2 regions of the Phyllobacterium zundukense genome follow, and region 2 is predicted to be linked to the other one. Evidence: predicted binding sites of a transcription regulator. Region 2 holds the regulator's gene; the other holds the start of a gene.
The links. The regulator HrcA, encoded in region 2, represses chaperone genes, less so after heat shock. The targets are predictions, from matches to a motif close to GTTAGCACTCNCNNNNNGNGAGTGCTAAC.

Region 1 (6,566 bases), 820 kb from region 2:
AGAAACGGGACCGGGTAGCCCTGGTCAATTTTCTGCGCAAACAGCAGGCGGGCTCGATCGAAACCCTTGGCCTGACAGACTATTGGCAACAGGAACCTTTTCCACTGGAGGTGCGGAAATAAATGGGATTGCTCCGTAGCCTCCTAGTCCACTACCGCCGGCAAACGAGACGCCTGCCGGCAAGTCCTATCCACCGCAAAACCCGGAAAGAACAATCTTCCCCTTGGCCCGGCCACTTTCGATGAGCGCATGTGCCCTCTTGAGATTGGCGGCGTTGATCGGGCCGAAATCATCGGCGAGCGTCGTTTTGATTGTGCCTTCGTCTACGAGTTCCGACACTTTGTTCAAAATCCGATGTTGAGCTTCCATGTCAGCGGTCTTGAACAGCGCCCGCGTAAACATCAATTCCCAATGCAGTGAAATGCTTTTGCGCTTCAGCAACATGACATCAAGCGCCTTCGGATCGTCGATGAGCGCAAAGCGGCCCTGTGGCGCCAGCAGTGCAGCGATCTCCGCCAGATGCGCGTCGGAGTTGGTGGTTGAGAATACAAGGCCCGGAGCGCCTATGCCGAGCGCTTCGACCTGTGCTGCGATGGGATGCGAATGATCCATGACGTAGTGAGCACCGAGATCGCGAGCCCAAGCCTGTGTTTCCGGACGCGACGCCGTGGCGATAACAGTCAGGTTTGTCAATTTTCGCGCGAGCTGGATAGCGATCGAGCCAACGCCACCAGCGCCGCCAATGATGACAATGGCATTGGCGGCGCCGACTACCGGCGTTTCGACGTGAAGCCGGTCGAACAATGCTTCCCACGCCGTTATCGATGTCAACGGCAAGGCGGCTGCAGCGCCGAAATCCAGCGATGATGGTTTCTTCCCGACGATCCGCTCATCGACGAGATGGAATTCCGAGTTGGTGCCAGGACGATCGACTGCACCGGCATAGAACACTTCATCGCCCGGCTTGAAGAATTTTGCCTCTGGACCCACTGCAGCCACGATACCCGCCGCATCCCAGCCGAGCACCTTGGAAGTTCCTGGTTCGGGCTTCACCCCTGCGCGGATCTTGGTATCAACCGGATTGACGGATATGGCCTTCACGTCGACCAACAGGTCCCTGCCCCTTGCCTCAGGCTTTGGCAGGTCGATATCGACCAGCGACGTTTCAGCGGTGATGGGCTGTGGTTCGAAATAGGCGACGGCGCGCATGATCGTTACTCCAGGATAAGTTGAACCCGGCTCAGATGCGCCCTATGCTACACAAGTGCAAGAATGCACATATATTGCATATAGTGTCAAAAAGGATACCGTCATGCCACGCGTGCGCCACAAGACGTTTGATTGTTCTGCCGGCTGCCCTGTGGAAGGCGTTCTCAACCTGATCGATGGCAAGTGGAAAGGCGTGATCCTCTACCATCTCATGTCAGGAACGCTGCGCTTTAACGAAATCCGCCGCAAGTTAATACACGTTACGCAGCGCATGTTGACCAACCAGTTGCGCGAATTGGAGGCCGATGGGCTCATTATACGGAAGGTCTATGCCGAAGTGCCACCGAAGGTCGAGTACTCACTTTCGGAGCGCGGCCGTAGCCTGGAGCCCGTTATCAACGCCTTGAAGGCATGGGGTGACGCCAATCTCACTATCGACAAAATCGACGTAGAGGCTGCGTAGATTGCTCGTTTCATCAAGCTATCACATTCATCGAATATGTTACTTGATGGTTAGCGGAAGCACGCTTTGCAAGTGCGGACTTCAGGCCCATTGCAGAAAAATTCCTGATAGCTTTCCCTTGACTCTTCGGTGTCATCCCACTATCTCCGGCCGCAGTTAGCACTCACCACTACCGAGTGCTAATAACGCGGATGGCGCAGCTGTTCGCGACATCGTTTTGACACCAACATCAAGGGTTCTAACCATGGCCAAGACCAAGTTCCGCCCGCTTCATGACCGCGTCGTTGTACGCCGCGTCGAATCCGAAGCAAAGACTGCAGGCGGCATCATCATTCCGGATACTGCCAAGGAAAAGCCACAGGAAGGCGAAGTAATCGCTGTAGGCACCGGCGCTCGTGACGAAGCCGGCAAGCTCGTACCGCTCGATGTCAAGGCAGGCGATCTGATCCTGTTCGGCAAGTGGTCCGGTACGGAAGTCAAGATCGGCGGCGAAGACCTGCTGATCATGAAGGAATCCGACATTCTGGGCATTCTCGGCTAATCGCCAACTGTCCCTTAATCAACGCATATAGATCAAACCGGGTTCAACCCCAGGAGAGATACAATGGCTTCCAAAGAAGTAAAGTTCGGCCGCGACGCGCGTGAGCGCATGCTGCGCGGTGTCAATATCCTTGCAGACGCTGTCAAGGTAACGCTCGGCCCGAAAGGCCGTAACGTTGTCATCGACAAGTCCTTCGGCGCCCCGCGCATCACCAAGGACGGCGTGACCGTTGCCAAGGAAATCGAACTTGAAGACAAGTTCGAAAACATGGGCGCACAGATGGTGCGTGAAGTCGCTTCGAAGACGAACGACATTGCCGGCGACGGCACCACGACTGCCACCGTTCTGGCCCAGGCTATCGTTCAGGAAGGCGGCAAGGCTGTTGCTGCTGGCATGAACCCAATGGATCTGAAGCGCGGCATCGATCTGGCTGTTGCTGAAGTCGTCAAGGACCTCGTCAAGAAGGCCAAGAAGATCAAGACTTCGGAAGAAGTTGCCCAGGTTGGCACGATCTCTGCCAATGGCGAGACCGAAATCGGTGAAATGATCGCCAAGGCGATGCAGAAGGTCGGCAACGAAGGTGTTATCACCGTTGAAGAAGCCAAGACCGCTGACACCGAACTCGAAGTCGTCGAAGGCATGCAGTTCGACCGCGGCTACCTGTCGCCATACTTCGTCACCAACCCTGAAAAGATGGTTGCTGACCTCGAAGACGCCTATATCCTTCTCCACGAGAAGAAGCTTTCGAACCTCCAGGCCCTTCTGCCGGTTCTCGAAGCTGTCGTTCAGACCTCCAAGCCGCTCGTCATCATCTCTGAAGACGTAGAAGGCGAAGCTCTTGCCACGCTCGTTGTCAACAAGCTGCGCGGCGGCCTGAAGATTGCTGCTGTCAAGGCTCCTGGCTTCGGCGATCGCCGCAAGGCCATGCTGGAAGACATCGCCATCCTCACTGGTGGTCAGGTTATTTCCGAAGATCTCGGCATCAAGCTCGAAAGCGTTACGCTCGACATGCTCGGCCGCGCCAAGAAGGTGTCGATCACCAAGGAAAACACCACGATCGTTGATGGTAATGGCAAAAAGGCCGAAATCAACGCCCGCGTTGGCCAGATCAAGCAGCAGATCGAAGAAACCACTTCCGACTACGACCGCGAGAAGCTGCAGGAACGTCTTGCCAAGCTCGCTGGCGGCGTTGCCGTTATCCGCGTTGGCGGTGCAACGGAAGTTGAAGTGAAGGAAAAGAAGGACCGCGTCGACGACGCCCTCAACGCAACCCGCGCGGCTGTCGAAGAAGGTATCGTTCCTGGCGGTGGTGTTGCTCTTCTGCGCGCTTCGGCTGCTCTTACTGTCAAGGGTGCCAATGCCGATCAGGATGCTGGTATCAACATCGTTCGCCGCGCTCTGCAGGCTCCGGCTCGCCAGATCGCAACGAATGCAGGCGATGAAGCCTCTATCGTTATCGGCAAGATCCTTGAGAACAAGAAGGACACCTACGGCTACAATGCGGCCAATGGCGAGTACGGCGATCTGATCGCACTCGGCATCGTCGATCCGGTCAAGGTTGTTCGTACTGCTCTGCAGGACGCTGCATCGGTTGCTGGCCTGCTCGTCACCACTGAAGCCATGATCGCCGAAGCTCCGAAGAAGGACAACGGCGGCGCTCCCCAGATGCCAGGCGGCGGAATGGGCGGCATGGGCGGTATGGACTTCTAAGAAGTCCTCATCCAGACGAATACGAAAAGGCGGGTTTCGACCCGCCTTTTTTATTGCCGTTGATATTCACGGCTCACTATTCCTCGCGTCAACGCGCCTATTCCGCAGCATGCGCAAATGGGGGTTGCGCCTCCTTGCCGCCGTGAGCCGCATCGAAGCGGGCACGGGCCTCGCCGACGCGTTGCTCGTTCTTGATCGCCCAATCGCCGAGCGCCCGTACGGGCACCAGCAGGTCGCGCCCAAGATCGGTCAGCTCATAATCCACGCGCGGCGGAATGGTCGGGTAGACCGTTCGTGTGACAAAACCGTCGCGCTCAAGACCACGCAACGTGCTCGTCAGCATCTTTTGCGAAATGCCATTGATCGTCCGTTTCAGCTCATTGAACCGCATGGATCGGTTGCCAAGGTAGTTGACGACCAGCACCGTCCATTTGTCGCCGACACGCGCCAGAATGTGATTAACCGCCGTGCAGGCAGAGGTTACCTGAAAGTGATCTGGTTTCAAAAAAGTGCCTCCTTGCGGCCGTTTCGAACAGTCACTTATATAGCGCCGGTCACAAATAGTTACCATCCCCCAAGATGAAGGATTCCTGAAATGGCTAAAGCTAAAATCGGCATCATTGTTGGCAGTACGCGCATCGGTCGCTTTGCCGAATTTCCTGCCAAATGGATCGCTGAGGTTGCCGGCAAGCGTGACGATGTCGAGGTGGAAATCCTCGATCTGCTTGACTATCCGATGCATTTCTTCGGCGAAGAGCGCACCACGACAACCCAGACCGAGACGGCAGAGCGCTGGAAAAAAAAGCTGCGTGAATTTGATGGCTATGTCGTCACTGTAGCCGAATACAATCACGGTCCGACAGCCGTTCTGAAGAACGCGATCGACCTTGGTGAATTCATACAGAAGCCTATCGGTTTTGTCGGTTATGGCGGTGTCGGTGGCGCACGTGCGATCGAAAATCTGCGTCTGGTCTTCGTGGAAATGAGCGCCGCCTCCGTAAAGACCGGAGTTCACATCTCCTTCCCGGAATATCTGACCGTGGTCAAAGGCGAGAAGAAGCTCGGCGATTACGAGCATCTCAATGAAGCAGCCAACAATCAGCTTGATCAGCTGGTCTGGTGGGCGAACGCCTTGAAGACTGCCCGCGCAGCCTGATTCATCGATCGAGCGGCTGTTTCGGCAGCCGCTCAGCGACTATCGTTGAGGAGAACCATTCCATGTCGTCACTTACCCTGATCAGTCATCTGCTTTGCCCCTATGTGCAACGCGCAGCCATTGCGCTTGCCGAAAAGGGGGTAGCGTTCGAGAAAATCTATATAGACCTGGCGGCGAAACCCGACTGGTTCCTGAAAATCTCGCCGCTTGGAAAGGTGCCACTGTTGAAGGTGCCACAAGCGGACGGCAGCGAGGCAATCCTGTTCGAAAGCTCCGTCATCGCCGAATATGTCGACGAGAGCCAGGCCGGGCCACGTTTGCATCCGGAAGATGCCCTCACCCGCGCCAGGCATCGCGGCTGGATGGAATATGGTTCCTCTATCCTCTCTGATATCTGGGGGCTGGAAACGACCAAGGATGCGGGCGTTTTCGAAGAGAAGCGGAATGCGCTTACTGAGAAGTTCGGCCGACTTGAAGAGGTACTCAACGATGGCCCGTTTTTTGCTGGCTCGAAGTTCAGTCTCGTTGACGCTGTCTTCGCACCTGTGTTCCGCTACTTCGACACTTTCGATGAAATTGCGGATCTCGGCGTATTCGCCAACTATCCCAAGGTTCGCGCATGGCGCAAAGCGCTCGCCGCGCGGCCGAGTGTACAAGATGCCGTCACACCCGAATATTCGCAACTGCTGCGCGAGTTTCTGAAGAAGTACGACGCTTATATGCTGACGCGCATGGCCTGATCGGAGATTCTATTTATCCGACCAGACTGCAAGTTCGTATCCATCCGGGTCGGCGAAGTGGAAGCGCCGGCCACCGGGGAAACTGAAGACAGGTTTGACAATCTTTCCACCCGCCTTTTCGACCTGCTTCAACGTATCCGCGAGATCTTCGGCGAAGAGGATGATCAGCGCACCGCCTGATCGAACTTCGCCTTCGGTCGTAAAGCCGCCCTTGAGATTGCCGTCGGAAAACTCGCAATAGCCGGAGCCGTAGTCAGTGAAGGTCCAGCCGAAGGCATTGCCATAGAATTTACGTGCGCGCCCGATATCGCTCACGTTGAATTCGATGTAGTCGATACGCTTGTCTTTGCCTGAACTGGCCATCGTTTTCATCCTATCAGTTGTGCTTCGAGGAGGTCCTTGAGCGCCTGCAGGTCACGCATCACCCATGCAGCATCGGCAGTGAATTTCTCGTCATCCATGCCAGGCAAACGGAACAGGGTGAATATCACCTCGCAGTTTTCGCCATTGGCCACCACCCGCAGCGGGATGTAGACCTCTTCGCCTGTTTCCAAGACCACCCAGTGATCGAGGACGCCCAATTTGTTCTCGGGTGCGAACCGCAATCGCAGTTTGCCGGCGGGACCGTCCGCAAGCCATTCGCCGCCGGACTTTTGCAAGCCGGACGTCAGACCGGAGGCCCATTGCGGCAAGTTTTCCGGAACGCTGACAAAATCATAAACGTCGCGCCAGTTGCGCCCGATGGAA
Region 2 (6,566 bases):
TGCCGCAAAGACGAATATCCCGGCATAGTTGAACAGCTGGATCATGGTCATCGGCAATTCCCCCTGCGCCCGAATAAAGGCACGATAGAGCATCACCCGCCAAAATGAAAAGAGCCGCATTCCATTGGCGGAATGCGGCTCTCAAACTCGATCTGCCGACCGGATTAGGCGTCTTTTTCCGCCTGCGGATTGATCGGGCCGGGTTCGGGTTGACCTTCACCTGCTGCAAGCTTGGGACCGCCCTTGGAAACGCCGACAAGCGCCGGACGCAGCATGCGGTCGCCGATGACGAAGCCTGCCTGGGCAACCTGCAGCACGGTGTTGTGCGGTACGTCGGCGTTCGGAATTTCGAACATCGCCTGGTGGAAGTTGGGATCGAACTTCTGACCCAGGGGTTCGATTTTCTTGACGCCGTGGCGTTCCATCGCCGTCATCAGCGAACGTTCGGTCATCTCGACGCCTTCGGCAAGCGCCTTGAAACCCGCATCGCCATTGGCCAGTGCATCGGCCGGGATGGCTTCCAGCGCACGCTTCAGATTGTCGGAAACCGAAAGAACGTCGCGAGCGAAATTGGCGACCGAATAGGCGCGTGCATCGTGCACGTCGCGGGCGGTGCGCTTGCGCAGGTTTTCCATGTCAGCCGCAAGCCGCAGCAACTGGTCCTTCAGGTCGCCGTTCTCGGCGCGCAGCCTGTCGAGCTCGGCCCAGTTGTTGGCCTGTGCTTCGATTTCGTCATCCTGAGCCATCGCATATTCTTCGGCCTTGCGCGATTTGAGAAAATCATCGGCAGCGCGCTTCAGCGCATCGCGATCGCGCGGATTCTTCAGGTCGCGCTGGTCGTGATCGGGTGTGTCGTGATTCTTCTTGTCTTCAGCCATGTATCCTGTCCGTTCATTATTCGTAAGTTGCGCTGGATATCGAGGTTTAGACCATAAAAATCAAGTGCAAATGACGTAGAGCATCGCACCGCACACGGCGCTCTAACGAAGCAGGCGTGACACAAGCTGGGCCGTATAGTCCACCATTGGCACGATGCGCGCATAATTGAGCCGCGTCGGCCCGATGACGCCGAGCGCGCCAATCACCCGCTGCTCTGAATCACGATAGGGGGCAATGACCAGCGAGGAACCGGAAAGCGAGAACAGCTTGTTCTCGGAACCGATGAAGATGCGCACTCCCGGTCCGGCTTCCGCCAGATCGAGCAATTGCAGCGTGCCTTCCTTGGTTTCGAGATCATCGAAGAGATGGCGTAGCCGCTCCAAGTCGGCCTCGGCACTGACCGATTCGAGCAAATTGCCGCGCCCGCGAACGATCAATCGCGCTGGTTGGCCGCCTCCGGCCCCGCCCCAGATGGCAAGGCCTTGTTCGACCAGAAGCTGCGACAAGGCGTCGAGTGCCTGCTGGGTTTCTTCCTTGAGCCGCGCGATTTCCTGCCGCGCCTCGGTAATGGTACGGCCCTGAATATGCGCGTTGAGGAAGTTCGATGCCTCGATCAATTGCGATGGCGTGACGCCAAGCGGCAGGTCGATCACGCGGTTTTCGATATCGCCGCTCTGGGTGACGAGCACTGCCAATGCCTTTGTCGGCTCGAGGCGCACGAATTCGATATGCTTGAGCGCACCTTCCGCCTTGCTGGCGAGAACCAGCCCGGCACCCCGCGACATGCCGGAGAGAATCTGGCTCGCCTGCGTCAGCACGCTTTCCGCGGACTGGGATTCGCCAGAGGCCCGCACCTGCGCCTCGATGGAATTGCGCTCGGCGGAAGAGAGATCGCCCACCTCCATGAAGGCATCGACAAAGAAGCGTAGTCCAAGCTGTGTCGGCAGACGTCCCGCCGAGACATGCGGGGCGTAGACGAGGCCGAGATGTTCGAGATCGCTCATCACATTGCGGATCGTGGCCGGGGAGAGCGACACAGGCAGGATGCGTGACAGGTTGCGCGATCCAACCGGCTCGCCATCGCCAAGATAGCTCTCGACGATCCGCCGGAAAATATCCCGCGACCGCTGGTCAAGCGATTGCAATGTTTCCGGGACAACAGCCTTGTTCATCGTACCTCATGCTTTGTTTCTGCGACGGATAGTATAGGGCCAGATATAAGCATTGTCCGGACAATCATCAAAGCCTTTGCTTCATCAACCGATCACGGCTAAAAGGCCGGGAAACATATCAACAAGAGGTTAGTCCATGCGTCCTTCCAAACGAGCCCCCGATGAAATGCGCGCCATTTCCTTTGAGCGCGGCGTTTCCAAACATGCCGAGGGCTCGTGCCTGGTCAAATTCGGCGATACCCACGTGCTGTGCACCGCCAGCCTCGAGGAAAAAGTGCCGGGCTGGATGCGCAATACTGGCAAGGGCTGGGTCACGGCCGAATATGGCATGTTGCCGCGCTCGACCGGCGATCGCATGCGCCGCGAGGCCTCTTCCGGCAAGCAGGGCGGCCGCACGCTGGAAATCCAGCGGCTCATCGCCCGTTCGCTGCGCGCTGTGGTTGACCTGCAGGCGCTCGGCGAAGTGCAGATCACCGTCGACTGCGATGTCATCCAGGCTGATGGCGGAACGCGCACCGCGGCGATCACCGGCGGCTGGGTGGCCCTGCATGAATGCCTGAGCTGGATGGAAACACGCCAGATGCTCAAGGTGGAAAAGGTTCTGAAGGATCATGTCGCAGCCATTTCCTGCGGCATTTCCGATGGCACGCCGGTTATCGATCTCGACTATCAGGAGGATTCGACGGCCCAGACAGATGCCAATTTCGTTATGACTGGCAAGGGTGGTATCGTTGAGGTGCAGGGAACCGCAGAAGGCGAGCCCTTCTCTGAAGAAGAGCTGCTCGCGCTGATGGGGCTTGCCCGCAACGGCATCACACGGCTGGTCTCGTTGCAGAAAATGGCCGTCAGCTAGAAGACAACGATCATGCAGCCATCCGGAATATTGGAAACAGCGCTTTATGTGACCGATGTCAAAGTGGCTGCGGGGTTCTACGCGGATGTGCTCGGGATGGAAGTCATCCTGCGCGCCGGTAATGAATCGGTGTTCTTTCGTTGCGGCCCAGGCGTGCTTATCCTGTTCAACGTTGAAAAGTTGAAGGAACGGCCAAAAGGCGGCCTGCCGATACCGTCCCATGGTGCAATTGGGCCGGGTCATGTGTGTTTTAGCGCGACGCGGGCTGAAATTGCCGGTTGGAAATCCCATCTGGAAGCGAACGGTATCGCCATCGAGAGTGAATTCGACTGGCCGAATGGCGCGCACTCGTTGTATTTCCGCGATCCGTCGGGAAATTCGATCGAGTTTGCCGAACCACAATTATGGAATCTGAAATGAGAACGCTTCAAAAGGGTAAGCTGCTGGTCGCCAGCCACAACCAGGGCAAGATCAAGGAAATGATCGACCTGCTCGGGCCGTTCGGCTTCGAAGTCGTATCGGCTGGCGATCTCGGCCTGCCTGAACCGGACGAGACCGGCACTACCTTCGAGGAGAACGCCTATATCAAGGCCTTTGCCGCGGCTAAGGCGACGGGTCTTGTGGCGCTCTCCGATGATTCAGGCCTCTGCGTCGATGCGCTGGGCGGAAATCCCGGCGTCTACACTGCCAATTGGGCGGAGCTGCCGGATGGCAAGCGCGACTTCGCCCATGGCATGGAGAAGGTCGAGAAAGCTTTGCAGGAAAAGGGTGCGAGCGCACCAGAGGATCGCAGCGGCCGTTTCGTTTCGGTTATCTGCCTGGCCTGGCCCGATGGCGAAGCCAATTATTATCGCGGAGAAGTGGAAGGCGAGATCGTCTGGCCGCCACGCGGCACGGCCGGCTTCGGCTACGATCCGGTGTTCAAGCCGCAGGGCTACGATACGACCTTCGGTGAAATGACCGCGGAACAGAAGCATGGCTGGAAGCCCGGCGACGCCGATGCGCTGTCGCACCGGGCTCGTGCCTTCCAGCATTTTGCCCGAGACTGTCTGGATGCGTATGAACCATCCTGATAAAGGCGAATCCGGCTTCGGCGTCTACGTTCACTGGCCTTTCTGCATGGCCAAATGCCCTTACTGCGATTTCAATTCGCATGTCCGGCATCAACCGGTGGATCAGCCGCGCTTTGCCGCGGCCTTTGCGCGTGAAATGGCAACGATGCGCCAGCGGACCGGCCAACGCACGGTTTCCAGCATCTTCCTTGGCGGCGGTACGCCGTCATTGATGCAACCGGAGACCGTGGCGTCGATCCTTAATGAAATCGGACGCAACTGGCATGTGCCGGATGATATCGAGATCACGCTCGAGGCCAATCCGACCAGCGTCGAGGCAGACCGCTTTCGCGGTTATCGCGCCGCGGGGGTGAACCGCGTCTCCCTTGGTGTGCAGGCGCTGAACGATCCCGATCTGCGCCGGCTTGGCCGCATGCACAGCGTCGATGAGGCGCTGATTGCGATCGGACTGGCGCGCGAGATTTTTCCGCGGCTTTCCTTCGACCTGATCTATGCGCGGCCGGAACAGACCATCGAAGCCTGGCGCGACGAACTTGCCCGCGCCATTTCCTATGCCGCCGATCATTTGTCGCTCTATCAGCTGACGATCGAGGAAGGTACGCCATTCTACAATCTCTGGAAGGCGGGCAAACTGATAACGCCTGACGGCGATCATGCGGCAGCGCTTTATGCTGAAACACAGGATGTGACCGCGCGGCACGGCCTTCCAGCCTATGAGATTTCCAATCACGCGGCGCCCGGCGCGGAGTCGCAGCATAATCTGGTTTACTGGCGCTATGGCGAATATGTCGGTGTCGGTCCGGGCGCGCATGGGCGCTTCATTGAAAATGGGACGCGCGCTGTGACCATCACCGAGCGTCATCCCGAAACCTGGGTGCAGAAGGTCGAAGCCGTCGGCCACGGGGTTGTCGAGGAAGAGTTTCTGAACGGCGAGCAGGAAGGCGATGAATTCCTGCTGATGGGGTTGCGGCTGGTCGAGGGCATCGATCTTGCCCGCTACGAACGGCTGACCGGACACAGCGTCAAGGAAAGCAAAGTGATTTCCTTGGCCGAGCAGGGGCTTATCGAATATATCGGCAATAGCCGTATTCGCACGACGCCCGAGGGCGCTATTGTGCTGAACGCCGTCATCGCCGATCTGGCAGCATAAGGGAAAAGTTTTGTCCGAGGGAGAAGCGCCAAAATCTACCGATAAAGAGCGCGGCTATCAGATCGGCAGCGCTTCATATCGCGCCCGCCCGCTGGAGCCGGCGCTCTACATCGTGGCGACGCCCATCGGCAATCTTGGCGACATGACGATACGCGGCATCGAAACGCTGGCGGCGGCAGACATTATCGCCTGCGAGGATACGCGGGTGAGCCGCGTCCTGCTCGATCGCTACGGCATTTCCCGCCGTCCCTATGCCTATCACGAACACAATGCCGACATGGCGGGCCCCAAGCTGATCGAGGCGCTGCTGGCCGGCAAGAGCGTCGCGCTGGTCTCCGATGCGGGCACCCCGCTGGTTTCCGATCCGGGCGGACGGCTGGTACCGGAAGCCAGGGCGGCGGGTATAAGGGTCGTTCCAATTCCCGGTGCATCGTCGGTTCTGGCGGCCCTTACTGCGTCAGGATTGTTCAAGGATTCATTTTATTTTGCCGGCTTCCTATCGTCGAAACGGGGGCAGCGCCGCGCGAAGCTCGAGCAGCTGAAATCTCTTGATGCGGCGCTGGTGTTCTTCGAATCGCCAAACCGCGCTGCAACCACACTGGCCGATATGGTCGAGGTCTTCGGCCCGCAACGGCAGGCCTCGCTGTGCCGCGAACTGACAAAGACCTACGAGACCGTCGTCACCTTGTCACTGAAGGACCTTGCAGCGGAATTCGATGGCGAAGACCGCATTCGCGGCGAAGTGGTGCTGGTGATTGGTCCACCACAAGAGGATGAGAATGTGCCACGCTCCGATGACGATATCGATGCGCTCCTGCGCGCGCTCGTCCTCGAAATGTCACCGGCCAAGGCAGCGGGCGAAGCCTCGCGCATGACCGGTCGGGCCAAGGGAGAACTCTATCAACGGCTTTTGGCATTGAAATAGGATCCGCGGGAAATGAGCGAATTGGGCAAGCGTCACAAGGCTTACCGTCGCGGCCATTCCGCCGAACGCCTTGCTGCCCTCGCTCTCATGCTGAAGGGCTACCGCATCGTTGATCGCCGCTATCGGACGAAACTCGGTGAAATCGACCTGATCGCAAGACGCGGCAACACCGTACTCATCGTCGAGGTGAAGGCGTGGGCAACGCTTGAACAGGCGATGGACTCGGTCAATGCCCTGACCATGCGCCGGATCGAGGCAGCGGCGGATCAATGGCTTGCGCGCCAGCCAGATCATGCCAGTCTGTCGCTGCGCTTTGATCTCGTCGCTATCCTGCCCTGGCGCTGGCCCGTGCATGTGCCGGCCGTTTTCACAGCCTGAGGAGGAAATCCTGTGAGCACGCAACAACTCGACCTGGAAGGACTGCGGAAATCGGCGCGCGAGGGAAATGCAAAAACATTGCTGATACTCGGCCTGTTGATTCACGTTCCTGCGTGGACACTGTATTTTTGGCAGG

Region 1: a site for HrcA is predicted at 1,828-1,856, ahead of groES (co-chaperone GroES). Genes of this name have one in related genera too.

The regions. Positions count from the first base shown of each region.
Region 1 covers NZ_CP017940.1:2,837,004-2,843,569, forward strand. The annotation lists gene BLM14_RS14190 (hypothetical protein) at 1-122, shown strand, start outside; gene BLM14_RS14195 (zinc-binding alcohol dehydrogenase family protein) at 187-1,209, opposite strand; gene BLM14_RS14200 (winged helix-turn-helix transcriptional regulator) at 1,313-1,672, shown strand; gene groES (co-chaperone GroES) at 1,917-2,213, shown strand; gene groL (chaperonin GroEL) at 2,277-3,923, shown strand; gene BLM14_RS14215 (winged helix-turn-helix transcriptional regulator) at 4,021-4,428, opposite strand; gene BLM14_RS14220 (NADPH-dependent FMN reductase) at 4,519-5,079, shown strand; gene BLM14_RS14225 (glutathione S-transferase family protein) at 5,142-5,819, shown strand; gene BLM14_RS14230 (VOC family protein) at 5,829-6,182, opposite strand; gene BLM14_RS14235 (SRPBCC family protein) at 6,188-6,566, opposite strand, start outside.
Region 2 covers NZ_CP017940.1:3,654,028-3,660,593, reverse strand. The annotation lists gene BLM14_RS18270 (trimeric intracellular cation channel family protein) at 1-51, opposite strand, end outside; gene grpE (nucleotide exchange factor GrpE) at 165-878, opposite strand; gene hrcA (heat-inducible transcriptional repressor HrcA) at 981-2,051, opposite strand; gene rph (ribonuclease PH) at 2,188-2,904, shown strand; gene BLM14_RS18250 (VOC family protein) at 2,917-3,324, shown strand; gene rdgB (RdgB/HAM1 family non-canonical purine NTP pyrophosphatase) at 3,321-3,977, shown strand; gene hemW (radical SAM family heme chaperone HemW) at 3,964-5,127, shown strand; gene rsmI (16S rRNA (cytidine(1402)-2'-O)-methyltransferase) at 5,138-6,052, shown strand; gene BLM14_RS18230 (YraN family protein) at 6,065-6,430, shown strand; gene BLM14_RS18225 (methyltransferase family protein) at 6,443-6,566, shown strand, end outside.